Starkeya sp. ORNL1: one gene and its partner. The protein of the gene in region 1 interacts with the protein of each later gene in a pairwise test. Links are inferred from orthologs where the notes say so. Each region holds a gene or a part of one and is shown on either strand. Other genes may lie near its edges. The genes, in order: accC and ribD.

Region 1 (4,491 bases):
TCGCCCGCGAAGCCTTCCGTCACCATTCCTACATTTCGCCGGTCGCCCGTGGGGTGATCTGCGGTCTCGGGATCGACGGCTACCGGCTCGCCATCGACGCGCTCGCCCCGCGACGCGCCATGTGAGGGAGACGGGCTTGGAAGCGACCGTCACAGGATCATGATGAAAACCAACAAGCCGGAAATCGACCCTGCGCTGGTGCGCGAGATCGCCAATCTGCTCTCCGAGAGCGACCTCACCGAGATCGAGGTGCAGCGCGAGGATCTGCGCATCCGTGTCGTGCGCCAGCCGCCGACCCTGGTGGCAGCGGCGCCTTATGCGGTTGCGGCCGCGCCGGCCACGGCCCCGGCTGCTGCGCCCGCCCCGGTGGTCACCGCGGAAGCGGCCGATCCGGCCAAGCATCCCGGCGTCGTGCCCTCACCCATGGTCGGCACCGCCTATCTCGGCCCGGATCCCGGCGCCCGCCCCTTCATCGAGGTCGGCGCCGTGGTGAAGGAAGGCCAGACCCTGCTCATCGTCGAAGCCATGAAGACGATGAACGCCATTCCTGCCCCCCGCGCCGGCACGGTGACGCGAATCCTCGTCACCAATGCGCAGCCGGTCGAATATGGCGAGCCGCTGCTGATCATCGAGTGAGGTGCCACTGATGTTCGGCAAGATCCTGATTGCCAATCGCGGCGAGATCGCTCTGCGGGTGCTGCGCGCCTGCAAGGAGCTCGGCATCGCCACCGTCGCGGTGCACTCCACGGCGGACGCCGACGCCATGCACGTCAAGCTCGCCGATGAGAGCGTGTGCATCGGTCCGCCGACCGCCAAGGACAGCTACCTCAACATCCCGAACCTGCTGGCCGCCTGCGAGATCACCGGCGCCGATGCGGTGCATCCGGGTTATGGCTTCCTCGCCGAGAATGCCCGTTTCGCGGAAATCCTGATCGACCACGGCGTGCAGTTCATCGGGCCGAAGCCCGAGCACATCCGCATCATGGGCGACAAGATCGAGGCGAAGCGGACCGCCAAGAAGCTCGGCATACCCTGCGTGCCGGGTTCGGAAGGCGGCGTCTCCTCCGACGAGGAGGCGCGCAAGGTCGCCGCCGAGATCGGCTTCCCGGTGCTGGTGAAGGCTGCGGCCGGCGGCGGCGGGCGTGGCATGAAGGTGGCCCGCTCGGCCGAGGAGCTGGCTTCCGCGCTCTATACGGCCCGTTCCGAGGCGCGCAACGCCTTCGGCGATGATTCGGTCTATCTGGAGAAGTATCTCAGCACGCCGCGACACATCGAGATCCAGGTGCTGGGCGACGGGCGCGGCAATGCCGTCCATCTCGGCGAGCGCGACTGCTCGCTGCAGCGCCGGCACCAGAAGGTGTGGGAGGAAGCCCCCTCCCCGACCATCACGCCGGAGCAGCGCGCCGAGATCGGCGAGACCGTGGCCAGCGCCATGCGCGAGATGAAGTATCTCGGCGCCGGCACGGTCGAGTTCCTGTACGAGCAGGGTCGCTTCTATTTCATCGAGATGAACACCCGCATCCAGGTGGAGCATCCGGTGACCGAGGCCATCACCGGCATCGACCTGATCAACGAGCAGATCCGCGTCGCCGCCGGCGAGCCGCTCGACATCACCCAGGACGACATCGTGCTGAAGGGCCACGCCATCGAGGTGCGGGTGAATGCGGAGCATCCGCGCACCTTCCGCCCCTCGCCGGGCAAGGTCACCAATTGGCACGTGCCGGGCGGGCCGGGCGTGCGTGTCGATTCGGCGGTCTATCAGGGCTATTCCATCCCGCCCTTCTATGACAGCCTCGCCGGCAAGCTGATCGTCACCGCCCGCACCCGTGCCGAATGCCTGATGCGGCTGCGCCGTGCGCTCGACGAGTTCGTGGTCGACGGCATCGAGACCACGCTGCCGCTGTTCCGCGAGCTGGTGCATAACGACGACATCATACGCGGCGCCTACGACATCCACTGGCTGGAGCACTTCCTCGCCGAAGGCGAGCCGGGGAGCTAAGATGCGCTCGGCTTGAGCATCCTTCGAGGCCCGGCTTGGCCGGGCACCTCAGGATGACGTAGTTCTCAAAAAGCGACGTCATCCTGAGGTGCGAGCGTAGCGAGCCTCGAAGGATGTTGAAGTAGGCCCCGCTTCACAGTCTCGCCCTTCTCCGTCATGCTGGTGACATGTCCCGCCCGCGCGATCATCAGGTCGAGATCACTCCGGAAGTGCTGCTGAAGGCCTATGCCTGCGGCATCTTCCCGATGGCCGAGAGCGCGGAAGATCCCGGCCTCTACTGGATCGAGCCGGAGCGGCGCGGCGTCATTCCGCTGCATGGCTTCCACATCCCCGACCGGCTGGCCCGCACCGTACGCTCCGACCGTTTCGAGATCCGCGTCGATCATGATTTCGACGCGGTGATGGATGGCTGCGCGGCGCCCGCCCCCGGACGCACCAAGACCTGGATCAATGCCCGCATCCGCAAGCTCTATTGCGACCTGCATGCGCGCGGCTTCTGCCACTCGGTCGAGGCGTGGGAAGACGGCAAGCTGGTCGGCGGGCTCTATGGGGTGCGGCTCGGGCGCGCCTTCTTCGGCGAGAGCATGTTCCACACCTCGCGCGACGCCTCGAAGGTGGCGCTGGTGCATCTGGTGGCACGGCTGCGCAAAGGCGGCTTCGCGCTGCTCGACACCCAGTTCATCACCGACCATCTGCGCAGCTTCGGCGCGGTCGAGGTGACGCGGCGGCAATACACCCGGCTGCTGGCGCAGGCGCTCGACGGCGAAGGCAATTTCTATTGCTGGCCGCCGGGCGAGGCGATCTGCGGCGCGGTCTGCTTGCAGTCGATCAGCCAGACATCATAGATCGGGTGCTCGACGCCGTGCAGGCCGGGGCTGTTGGCGAACATCCAGCCGCCGAACAAATGCTTCACCCCGCCATCCAGCTCGATCTCCTGCACCTCGACGAAACCAGTGGTGTTCTGCGTCTCGGTGGATGGCCGCGTGTAGCAGGCGCGCGGCGTGATGCGCAGCGCGCCGAACTGCACCGTCTCATTGATCGAGACGTCGAAGGTGATGATGCGGCCGGTGATCTTGTCGAGGCCGGAGAACACCGCGGTCTTGTTGGTGATCTTCTGCGACGGCGGCTGGGTGACCTCGATATCGCCCCCGGGGCCGACGGTCGCGGCGCCCGGAACGTTCGGCGCGCCGTTTGGCGGCTGGCCGGCAACGGGTGGCTGGCCGTTGCCGGGGAATTGGCCATTGCGCGGCGCCACGGGCGCGCCGATCGGCGGCTCCATGATCGGCGGCACGCCGGCACCGCCAGGTGGCGAATCAGGATCCTGCACCGGCCCGCCATCGGGCAGATTGGCCGGCGGCAGCGGGCGGGTATCGACGCCGCCCTGCCAGCCCTGCGCGCCGGCAGCGCCTATCCCGCCAAACAGGAGAAGGCTCGCCAGACAAAGGAGGCGAAACGGGCCAGGCATCAATCGATGGCGCATCAGGCGATGGCTCGGAAGGTCACGGAAGGCGCCCGTAGACACCTGCAATACGGCGAGCAAGGGGCGGCACAGGACGGCACCGCCGATCAATATCCATCAATCCGGCGACCAGGCCTTGTAGTCGCCGGTCACCGCGGGACGATGGCCATAGCCCAGCGTCGAGCCCGGCGGGCGATAGGCGCCGGGGGTGCCGGTGGGGTTGGCGCGGTGCGGCAGCTCCCACGGGTGCGCCTTGTACTCTTCCTGGCTCGGCGGCACGTCGGTGCGCTGATGCATCCAGGCGTGCCAGCCCGGCGGTATGGAGGTCGCCTCGGCGACGCCGTTGAAGATCACCCAGCGCCGCTCAAAGCCGAGCGCCGGGTCGATCTTGCCGCCTTTGGTGCGGTAATAGACGTTGCCGAACTCGTCCTCGCCGACCCGTTCGCCGAAGCGCCAGGTGTGGAGGCGCGTGCCCATGGTCTGGCCGTTCCACCAGGTGAAGACTTCGGTGATGAAGGTGGACAGATTCACGAGGGCATCCTGGCAGTTCTGAGCGTCAAGTATCGGCCGGAACATGCCATCCGGCCAAGGCGGTGTCCAGCAAATGCAGGCGCTTCGGGTGCGGCGTTCAGCGGCTGCGGCCGTCGAAATGGCGCACCGGGAAGCTGTCCGGCTCGACACCGTCGAGGCAGCGCACATTGAGCGCCACCATGTGCACGCCATCGGGGCGCATGCCCCGGGCGAACGGCTCGACGCCGCAGGTGGTGCAGAACACGTGGCCGATGACGTGCTTGTTGAAACGGTATTCGGCGATTCGGTCGGCGCCCTCGGTAAGCCGGAAATCCTCCTCGTCGGTGAAGGCGAGCAGCGTGCCCTTTTTCTGACAGAAGGAGCAGTTGCAGGCGACGACGCCGCTGATCTCGGCTTCCGCCTCATAACGCACGGCGCCGCAATGGCAGGAACCGGTGTAGGTCTGCTTGCCGGTTTCGGCCGGCTTGGCTGCGGCTTCGGCCGGGGCGGCGGTGACGGTGGC
Region 2 (9,125 bases), 610 kb from region 1 along the record:
TGCCATAGGTGATGCGCAGCAGCTCGGTCAGCACGATGGCGAGCGCGATGGTGCCGATCAGCACCGGCTGCGGCGAGCGCGAGCGTCGGGTAAGCGGCAGCACGACGACGCGGCCGACGACCCAGCTCAGCAGTGCGGCGGCGGCGACGCCGGCGAGAAGCGCGGCCGCGAGGCCCGGGCCGGTGAGGCGCCCGAAGCTCATCACCACGCCTGAGGCGACCAGCATATTGACGCCGCCGGTCACCGCGATCTCACCGAAGGCGAGGTTGATACGCCCGATCAGCCCGTAGACCAGGGCGAAACTGGTGGCGATCAGGCCATATATGCCGGCGAGCGTCAGTCCGTTCAGCGCCTGCTGCAGCCAATAGGCCGCTCGCATCGAGAGCGCGAAGGCCGGCGCGCGTTCGATGAACGGGGTGGCGTCGGCGAGCCACCAGCGTTTCAGGAAGAAAAGCTTGATATCGCTCAGGGGGCCGGCATCGGTGTCGACGGCGACGAGATCGAAGCGATCCACGCCGGAACGGCCGGCGAAGCTGCAGGTCAGCCAATGCGGGCGGGTGACATCGTCCTCACGCACCGTGTAGCCTAGCCGCAGCGTATCGGCGTCCTCGGGCAGCGGGGCGAGGGAGGTTTCGCGGATGGTCGCGTCCTCGTCGTACAGCGCCGGCGCAATGGCGCGGCAGATGCGCGCCTGGTCGGCATCGAGCACCGAGCTGCAGCCGGCCAGCAGCAAAAGGAAGGCGAGGGCAGCGAGGAGGCGCATGCCGGGAACCTAGAGCCCTATCCGCCCGGATGGAATCACCCGGGTGAAAAGATAGTGCCCTCGATTCAATGAGCTGGAGCATGTCCTCATCGCAAAAGTCTGCCAACTTTTGCGGAACATGCTCGGCATCCCGGCAGCGGACGTTCAGCCCTGCCGTGCGAGCAATTCGGCGACCCGGGGTGCGAAATATGTGAGCACGCCGTCGGCGCCGGCACGCTTGAAGGCGATCAGGCTTTCCAGCATCGCCTTCTCACCGTCGAGCCAACCATTGCGTGCCGCCGCCTCGATCATCGCGTACTCGCCGGAGACCTGATAGGCGAAGGTCGGCAGGCCGAACGTCTCCTTCAGGCGGTAGACGATGTCGAGATAGGGTAGGCCGGGCTTCACCATCAGCATGTCGGCGCCCTCCTCGATGTCGAGGGCGGCTTCGCGCAGCGCTTCCATGCCGTTGGCGCTGTCCATCTGGTAGGTGCGCTTGTCGCCCTTGAGGCAGCCGGTCGAGCCGACCGCATCGCGGAACGGGCCGTAGAAGGCGGAGGCATATTTGGCGCTATAGGCGAGGATCTGGGCGTCGAGGTGCCCGGCTTCGTCGAGCGCGCGGCGGATGGCGCCGACCCGGCCATCCATCATGTCGGACGGCGCGATGACGTCGGAACCGGCCTCCGCCTGCACCAGCGCCTGCTCGATCAGCACGGCGACGGTCTCGTCGTTCAGCACGCGGCCATCGTTCGCGAGCAGTCCGTCATGGCCGTGGCTGGTATAGGGATCCAGCGCGACATCGGTGATGAGGCCGATCTCCGGCACCGCGGCCTTGATGGCGCGCAGCGTGCGGCAGGTGAGATTGTCGCTGTTCAGCGCCTCCCGCCCATCGGCGGTACGCAGCCCCGGATCGGTATAGGGGAACAGCGCGATCGCCGGGATGCCCAGCTTTGCCGCCCGCTCGGCCTCGCGCACCGCCTCGTCGACGGTGAGCCGATCGACGCCGGGCATCGAGGTGATAGGCGCGCGGGCCTCGCTGCCGTCCATCACGAAGATCGGCCAGATCAGGTCGGAGACGGTGAGCGTGTGCTCGCGCACCAGCTGCCGGGCCCAATCCGCCTTGCGGTTGCGGCGCGGACGGTGGGCGAGGTCGAGCCGGGTCGCCACATCGGACCGGCCGGCAGGCTCGGGTACCACCGGGCGCGGGCGGGCAAAGGGAATCGCCATGGGAACGCTCATCTCGTGCAGTTTCGAATGCTTATAACGTCATAATGGACGGAGCGCGATATGCGCCGGATCAAGGCGGCCATGCAGACGACAGCGCGCCGCAGGGCATGGTGACGCGGGGATGACAAGGCAAGCTTGGCTTCAGCTTTGCTCAAGCCCACCTCAGGCATCCGACAAGCATGGCTTACAAAAAGCCGCCGCAGGGGCTATTGCCATCGCGGGCGGCTGCATCCGGGGGATTCGTGACCGGCAATATCGGCATTGGCTTCGAGGTGCGTGGCGCCGCCGGCATCATCACGCTCGATCGCCCGAAGGCGCTGAACGCCATTACCCATCACATGGTGCTCGCCATGCGGGCGCAACTCGACGCCTGGATCGCTGACCACGCCGTCCAGCATGTGGTGCTGCGTTCGGCCCATGAGCGCGCCTTCTGCGTCGGTGGCGACGTGCGCCACATGGCCGAACTCGGCAGCACCGGCCGCAAGGAGCAGGCGAGGGCGTTCTGGCGCGACGAATATGCGCTGAACCATTTGATCTCGCGCTACCCCAAGCCCTACGTCTCGCTGGTCGACGGGTTGTGCTTCGGCGGCGGCTTCGGCGTCTCCGGCCACGGCAGCTACCGCGTGGCCGGCGACAAGCTTGGCTTTGCCATGCCGGAAGTCGCGATCGGCCTGTTCCCGGATGTCGGCGGCACCTATGTGCTGCCGCGCCTTCCGGGCTGGGCCGGCACCTTCCTCGCCATGACCGGAGCCCGCATCGGCATGCCGGACGCGGTGGCGCTCGGCCTTTATACCCATCACATCCCGACCGAGCGCTGGCCCGACCTGCTCGAGGCGCTTGCCGCCGGCGACGAGATGGACGCGCTGCTCGACCGCTTTGCCGTGGTGCCGCCGCCCCCGGCGCTGGCAAGCCTCTATCCCATGATCGACCGCGTCTTCGCCGGAGGCACCGTACCGGCGGTGGTGGCGGCGCTGGAGCATGCCGAAAAAGGCGAGGGCGTCGAGGCGGAATTCGCCCGGCTCCAGCTCTCGACCATCCGCCGCGCCTCGCCGACCAGCGTGTTCATCGCTTTCGAGCAGATGCGCCGTGGCCTTTCGCATGATCTCGCCGGCTGCCTCAAGCTGGAATTCCGCGTGGTGACGCGCCTGCTCGACGGGCATGATTTCTTCGAGGGCGTGCGTGCTGTATTGATCCACAAGGACCAGGCGCCGAAGTGGCAGCCGTCGCGGCTCGAGGATATCGATCCCGCCGCGATCGCCGCGCTGTTCGACACACCGCTCCCCGACGAACTGGTGCTCCCCGAATGACCCTGGCCGGCGCTGCCTCATGTCGATGACGCCTTACGATCCGCTCGACGGCGCGCTGGGCCCGGCCTCGCACCGGCTCGGCCCGTGGCAGCGCCGGGTGCTGCAGTATCTGCGCGGGCTGGCGGCCTTCCTGCTGCTCAAGACGGTCTATAGCTGGACGCTGATCTGCGGCATCTGGGATGGCGATGTCAGCCGCTTCGAGGGGCTCTCGCTCGCGGCGCAGTCTGCGGTGATCTGGGCCGGCATCATGAATCCGGTGGCGGCGGTGGGCCTGTGGCTAGGCGCGGCCTGGGGCGTGGTGCTGTGGCTGGTGACCACGCTGGTGCAGATCATGATCAACGCCTCGGCGCCGGAAGGCGTCGGCAGCCTGGTATTCGTTGCCGCGGTCGAGGCGCTGCTGGTCGGCTTCTATGCCTTCCTGACCTACAAGGCGACGCGCGAGACCGAAGACTGATCTTTCGCGCCGAATTTCGTCCCGCGGCGAATTCCGAAGTCAGATGAAATGGTTAGGCCGATGTAAACGGGCAGCCTTGCGGCTCCCGGCGTGGCCGCGTGCAAACCCTTGAAGCCCTTGAGTTTAGACGATCGGATTCACCGCACGTAAAGGACGTGAGGTCACTAAAGATTCATCGTGCCGTTTAAGCGCTTTTTATAAGCCTTCACGTAAAACCAGACGCATCAGAGGGAACTAATCCCTCAAATGAAAATAAAATTTGAGGCGTCAGACATGAAGAGCACAGCACAGGCGGTGGAAACTGCCAAAACCGATGAACGTCGCGAAGAAATCCGGCCGCTTTACATGGAGGCGCTCACGCTCGTCGAGCGTCTCCATCGCCGGCTCTTGGACGTTATAAAGGATGAGTTCGACCGGCGCGGCCGTTCGGACGTGAACAGTGTGCAGGCGCTGCTGCTGTTCAACATTGGCGATGCCGAACTCACCGCCGGTGAATTGCGCACCCGGGGCTACTATCTCGGCTCCAACGTCTCCTACAACCTGAAGAAGCTGGTCGAGATGGGCTACCTGCACCATCAGCGCTCGCGCATCGACCGCCGCTCGGTGCGCATCAAGCTCACTGACAAGGGTGAGGAGGTGCGCGACATCGTGGAGAAGCTTTACCAGAAGCACATCGCCACGATCGAGCAGATCGGCGGCATCGGCGCCCAGGACTTCCAGGTCATCAACAAGGCCCTGGTCCGGCTGGAGCGCTTCTGGACCGATCAGATCCTCTACCGGCTCTGAACGCAGGGGCGGGGGCGCGAGGAGCCGGCGCGGGCGTCGCCTGCGTGCAAGGCGGCTCTGCGTCGGGCGTGCTTTGAAAGGCGGAAGACGCTGTGCTAAGCGACCGGGCGATGTTTCCGGTCGGGTACGGCCGTCGTTCGTCGTTCCCGCCGCCCGAGCCATGGAGCCCGGCCTATGTCCTCGCTTGCCAATACGGTCGCGGATACCGCGACGTTCTTCTCCGCGCCGCTCGACGAGACCGATCCGGAGCTCGCCGGCGCGATTCGCGCCGAGCTCGGTCGCCAGCGCGACGAGATCGAGCTGATCGCCTCCGAGAACATCGTCTCTCGGGCCGTGCTCGAAGCGCAGGGCTCCGTGCTCACCAATAAATATGCCGAAGGCTATCCGGGCCGCCGCTATTATGGCGGTTGCCAGTATGTCGACGTCGCCGAGACGCTCGCCATCGAGCGCGCCAAGAAGCTGTTCGGCGCCGGCTTTGCCAATGTGCAGCCGCATTCGGGCGCGCAGGCCAACACTGCGGTGTTCTTCGCGCTGATGCAGCCCGGCGATACCTTCCTCGGCCTCAACCTCGCCGCCGGCGGGCACCTGACCCATGGCGCGCCGGTGAGCCTCTCCGGCAAGTGGTTCAAGCCGGTGCCCTATAATGTGCGCCAGGACGACCAGCGCATCGATTATGAGGAAGTGGCCAAGCTCGCCGACGAGCACAAGCCGAAGGTCATCATCGCCGGCGGCTCGGCCTATCCGCGCCATATCGACTTCGTGAAGATGCGCGCCATCGCCGACTCGGTCGGCGCCTATCTCATGGTCGACATGGCGCATTTCGCTGGTCTGGTCGCAGGCGGCGTGCATCCGAACCCGGTGCCGCACGCCCATGTCACCACCACGACCACCCACAAGACGCTGCGCGGCCCGCGCGGTGGCATGATCCTCACCAATGACGAGGACCTGGCGAAGAAGGTCAACTCTGCCATCTTCCCGGGCACCCAGGGCGGCCCGCTGATGCATGTCATCGCCGCCAAGGCGGTGGCGTTCGGCGAGGCGCTGCGTCCCGAGTTCAAGCTTTACGCGAAGAACGTCGTGGAAAATGCCAAGGCGCTTGCGGAAAATCTCAAGGGCCATGGCTTTTCCATCGTCTCCGGCGGCACCGATACGCATCTGATGCTGGTCGATCTCCGCCCGAAGAAGCTCACCGGCAAGGTGTCGGAGGCCGCGCTCGGCCGTGCCCACATCACCTGCAACAAGAACGGCATCCCGTTCGACCCGGAAAAGCCGATGGTCACCTCCGGCGTGCGCCTCGGCACCCCGGCCGGGACCACGCGCGGCTTCGGCGTTGCCGAGTTCCAGCAGGTCGGCGACATGATTGCCGAGGTGCTCGACGTGCTCTCGCAGAAGGGCACCGACGAGGACAGCCTGGTTGAGGCCGCGGTTCGCGAAAAGGTGGCGGGACTATTGGCGCGGTTCCCCATCTATAATTGAAGCGAAGCCGCTATATATAGTAGCGATTCGCTAGCCGAGGAACTTCGATGCGCTGTCCCTATTGCGGGAGTCTGGACACCCAGGTGAAGGACTCCCGTCCGACCGAGGACAGCGCTGCGATCCGGCGCCGCCGCATCTGTCCGGATTGCGGCGGCCGCTTTACTACCTTCGAACGCGTTCAGCTGCGCGAACTCACCGTGGTGAAGCGTTCCGGTCGCCGCGTGCCGTTCGACCGCGACAAGCTTGCCCGCTCGATCGAAGTGGCGCTGAGGAAGCGCCCGGTCGATGCCGAGCGGGTGGAGCGGCTGGTTTCCGGCCTGGTCCGGCGGCTGGAGAGCATGGGCGAGAGCGAGATCGGCTCGGAGACCATCGGCGAACTGGTAATGGAGAGCCTGAAGCAGCTCGACGACGTCGCCTATGTCCGCTTCGCCAGCGTCTACCGCAATTTCCGCGAGGCAAAGGACTTCGAGGCGGTGCTCGGCGAGCTCGACTCCCGGGAAGACGGACGGCTCGACGAATGAGCGCGCCGCCGGGCGCGGGGGTCGATGACTGGCTGATGCAGGCCGCGCTGGCCGCCGGCCGCCGCAATCTCGGCATGACCTGGCCCAACCCCGCGGTCGGTGCGCTGGTGGTGCGCGAGAGCGGGCAGGGGCCTTTGATCCTCGCCCATGCCGGCACCGCGAAGGGCGGGCGCCCTCATGCCGAGCCGCAGGCGCTCGCCGACGCCGGGGAGGCCGCGCGCGGCGCCACGCTCTACGTCACGCTGGAGCCCTGCTCGCATCATGGTCGCACGCCGCCCTGCGTCGATGCCATCCAGGCGGCCGGCATTTCGCGCGTGGTGGCGGCTATCGAGGATCCGGACATCCGCGTTGCCGGGCGTGGCTTTGCCTTCCTGCGCTCGCAGGGCATCGAGGTGACTACCGGCATCGGCACCGAGGAGGCGCGCCTCGCCCATGCCGGCCATATTCGCCGTGTCACGCTCGGGCGCCCGCACCTCATGCTGAAACTCGCCGTCTCGGCCGACGGCAAGGCCGGGCTCGCCGGCCGGCGCCCGGTCGCGATCACCGGCGAGGCCGCGCGGCGCCAGGTGCATCTGATGCGCGCCACCCACGATGCCGTGCTCACCGGCATCGGCACCGTGCTGTCCGACGATCCGCAGCTCACCTGCCGGCTGCCCGGCATGCTCGACCGTTCGCCGGTGCGGGTGGTGCTCGACAGCACGCTGCGGCTGCCGCTTGCCTCAGCTTTGGTCGCCACCCACGAGATTGCCCCGCTCTGGCTGATCGCCGCCGAGGACGCCCCGGCCGACCGCGAGACCACGCTCACCGAGATAGGCGTCGAGGTGATGCGGGTGCGCCGCCGCCCAAATGGCGGGCTCGACCTCCACGAGGCCCTGCATCTGCTCGCCATGCGCGGCATCACCCGGCTGATGGTGGAGGCGGGGCCGCGGGTCGCGGCAGCCTTTGTGCAGGATGGGCTGGTCGACGAGGCGGATATCTTCACCGCGCCGGCAACGCTCGGCACCGACGCAATCGATGCCTTGCACGGCTTGCCGCTCTCCGCCCTCGACGCTTATCTGAGCGAGACCGAAACCGCGATGCACGGGCCCGATCGCCTGCGCGTATTGAGGCGAGCCTAGAGATCATGTTCACCGGCATCATCACCGATGTGGGCGAGGTGGCGCGGATCGAGCCGCGCAACGACGTCCGCCGCCTGACCATCCTGACCCGCTACGACACGTCCAGTATCGACCTCGGCGCCTCCATCGCCTGTTCGGGCGTCTGCCTGACGGTGGTCGGCACCGATGAGGGTACGTTCGACGTCGAGGCGGCGCCGGAGACGCTGGCCATCACCACGGTCAGCGGGTGGGGGCCGGGCACCCGCATCAATCTGGAACGCGCGCTGAAGATCGGCGACGAGCTCGGCGGCCATATCGTCCAGGGCCACGCCGACGGCGTCGCCAAGGTGATTTCCCGCGAGGATCTCGGCGAGACCACGCGCTTCTGGTTCGAGGCGCCCGAGGCACTCGCCCGCTTCATTGCGCCGAAGGGCTCGGTTGCGCTCGACGGCACCTCGCTCACCGTGAACGAGGTCGAAGGCGCGCGCTTCTCCTGTTTGCTGATCCCGCACACGCTTTCGCACACCGCGTGGGGCGAGGTGCGAGCTGGGAACGTTGTCAATATCGAAATCGACATGATGGCCCGCTACGCTGCGCGGCTTGCGGAGTTCCGCTGAGCCCTGTACGTCCTCGACCCGTCCATCTGCATGAGGTTGCTCCATGGCGAGCCCGCGCCCGCCGCGTGCCTCCGATGACGCCCCGGTCCACGGGCGCGTGCTCATCGTCGAGGCCCGCTTCTATGACGATATCGCCGACGAACTGCTGGCCGGCGCCACCGCCGCGCTGACGCATGCGGGGGCGAGCTATGACGTCGTTACCGTGCCCGGCACGCTGGAAGTGCCGCCCGCGGCCGCCATCGCGCTCGATGCCGCGGCCCATGCCGGCCATCCCTATGATGCGGTAGTGACGCTCGGTTGCGTGATCCGCGGCGAGACCTATCATTTCGAGATCGTCGCCGGGGAATCCGCCCGTGCGCTGATGGACCTCGCGGTCGCCCGCAAGATGCCGCTCGGCAATGGTATCCTCACCGTCGAGACCGACGAGCAGGCATGGGTGCGTGCCCGTGTGGCCGATGGCGACAAGGGCGGCGGTGCCGCCAAGGCGGCGCTGTCGCTGCTGCGTCTCAAACGCAAGGTCGGGTGAGGCATGTCCACGACGCCGACCAAGCCCGTCAACCACAAGCCGATCCGCAAGAGCGCGGCGCGGCTCAATGCGGTGCAGGCGCTCTACCAGATGGATGTCGCGGCGACCCCGTTGCCGGAGATCCTCGCCCAGTTCGAAAGCCACTGGATCGGCCGCGAGATCGAAGGCGACGAGATCGCCCCGGCGGATCTCACGCTGTTCCGCGATATTGTCGGCGGCGTGCTGCGCGAGCAGCGCACGATCGATCCGGTGCTCGACGCCGCTCTGGTGAATGGCTGGCCGCTGAAGCGTATCGAGGCGGTGTTGCGCGCCGTGCTGCGCGCCGGTGCCTATGAACTCGCCAGCCGCATGGATGTGCCGGCGCGCGTCGTG

What was found.
Region 2: the proteins of accC (region 1) and ribD interact in binary tests that used the Escherichia coli proteins (3 or more experiments, as listed by UniProt). The link is inferred for Starkeya sp. ORNL1 from one-to-one orthologs.

Annotation. Positions count from the first base shown.
Region 1 is NZ_CP048834.1:1,182,977-1,187,467, forward strand. Bases 1-2,822 are described here. They hold accC (acetyl-CoA carboxylase biotin carboxylase subunit), read left to right. Parts: upstream 1-646; coding sequence 647-1,999; downstream 2,000-2,822. Other genes in these bases: aroQ (type II 3-dehydroquinate dehydratase), read left to right, coding at 1-125; accB (acetyl-CoA carboxylase biotin carboxyl carrier protein), read left to right, coding at 160-636; aat (leucyl/phenylalanyl-tRNA--protein transferase), read left to right, coding at 2,167-2,822. Also shown: more of aat, read left to right, coding at 2,823-2,844; G3545_RS05785 (NADH:ubiquinone oxidoreductase subunit NDUFA12), read right to left, coding at 3,576-3,983; G3545_RS05790 (GFA family protein), read right to left, coding at 4,087-4,491. UniProt on the Escherichia coli protein: This protein is a component of the acetyl coenzyme A carboxylase complex; first, biotin carboxylase catalyzes the carboxylation of the carrier protein and then the transcarboxylase transfers the carboxyl group to form malonyl-CoA.
Region 2 is NZ_CP048834.1:570,919-580,043, forward strand. Bases 5,587-8,570 are described here. They hold ribD (bifunctional diaminohydroxyphosphoribosylaminopyrimidine deaminase/5-amino-6-(5-phosphoribosylamino)uracil reductase RibD), read left to right. Parts: upstream 5,587-6,509; coding sequence 6,510-7,631; downstream 7,632-8,570. Other genes in these bases: glyA (serine hydroxymethyltransferase), read left to right, coding at 5,587-5,992; nrdR (transcriptional regulator NrdR), read left to right, coding at 6,040-6,513; G3545_RS02835 (riboflavin synthase), read left to right, coding at 7,637-8,227; ribH (6,7-dimethyl-8-ribityllumazine synthase), read left to right, coding at 8,271-8,570. Also shown: G3545_RS02795 (branched-chain amino acid ABC transporter permease), read right to left, coding at 1-763; hemB (porphobilinogen synthase), read right to left, coding at 908-1,969; G3545_RS02805 (enoyl-CoA hydratase/isomerase family protein), read left to right, coding at 2,212-3,276; G3545_RS02810 (DUF6163 family protein), read left to right, coding at 3,296-3,730; G3545_RS02815 (winged helix DNA-binding protein), read left to right, coding at 4,061-4,516; more of glyA, read left to right, coding at 4,691-5,586; more of ribH, read left to right, coding at 8,571-8,753; transcription antitermination factor NusB, read left to right, coding at 8,757-9,125. UniProt on the Escherichia coli protein: Converts 2,5-diamino-6-(ribosylamino)-4(3h)-pyrimidinone 5'-phosphate into 5-amino-6-(ribosylamino)-2,4(1h,3h)-pyrimidinedione 5'-phosphate.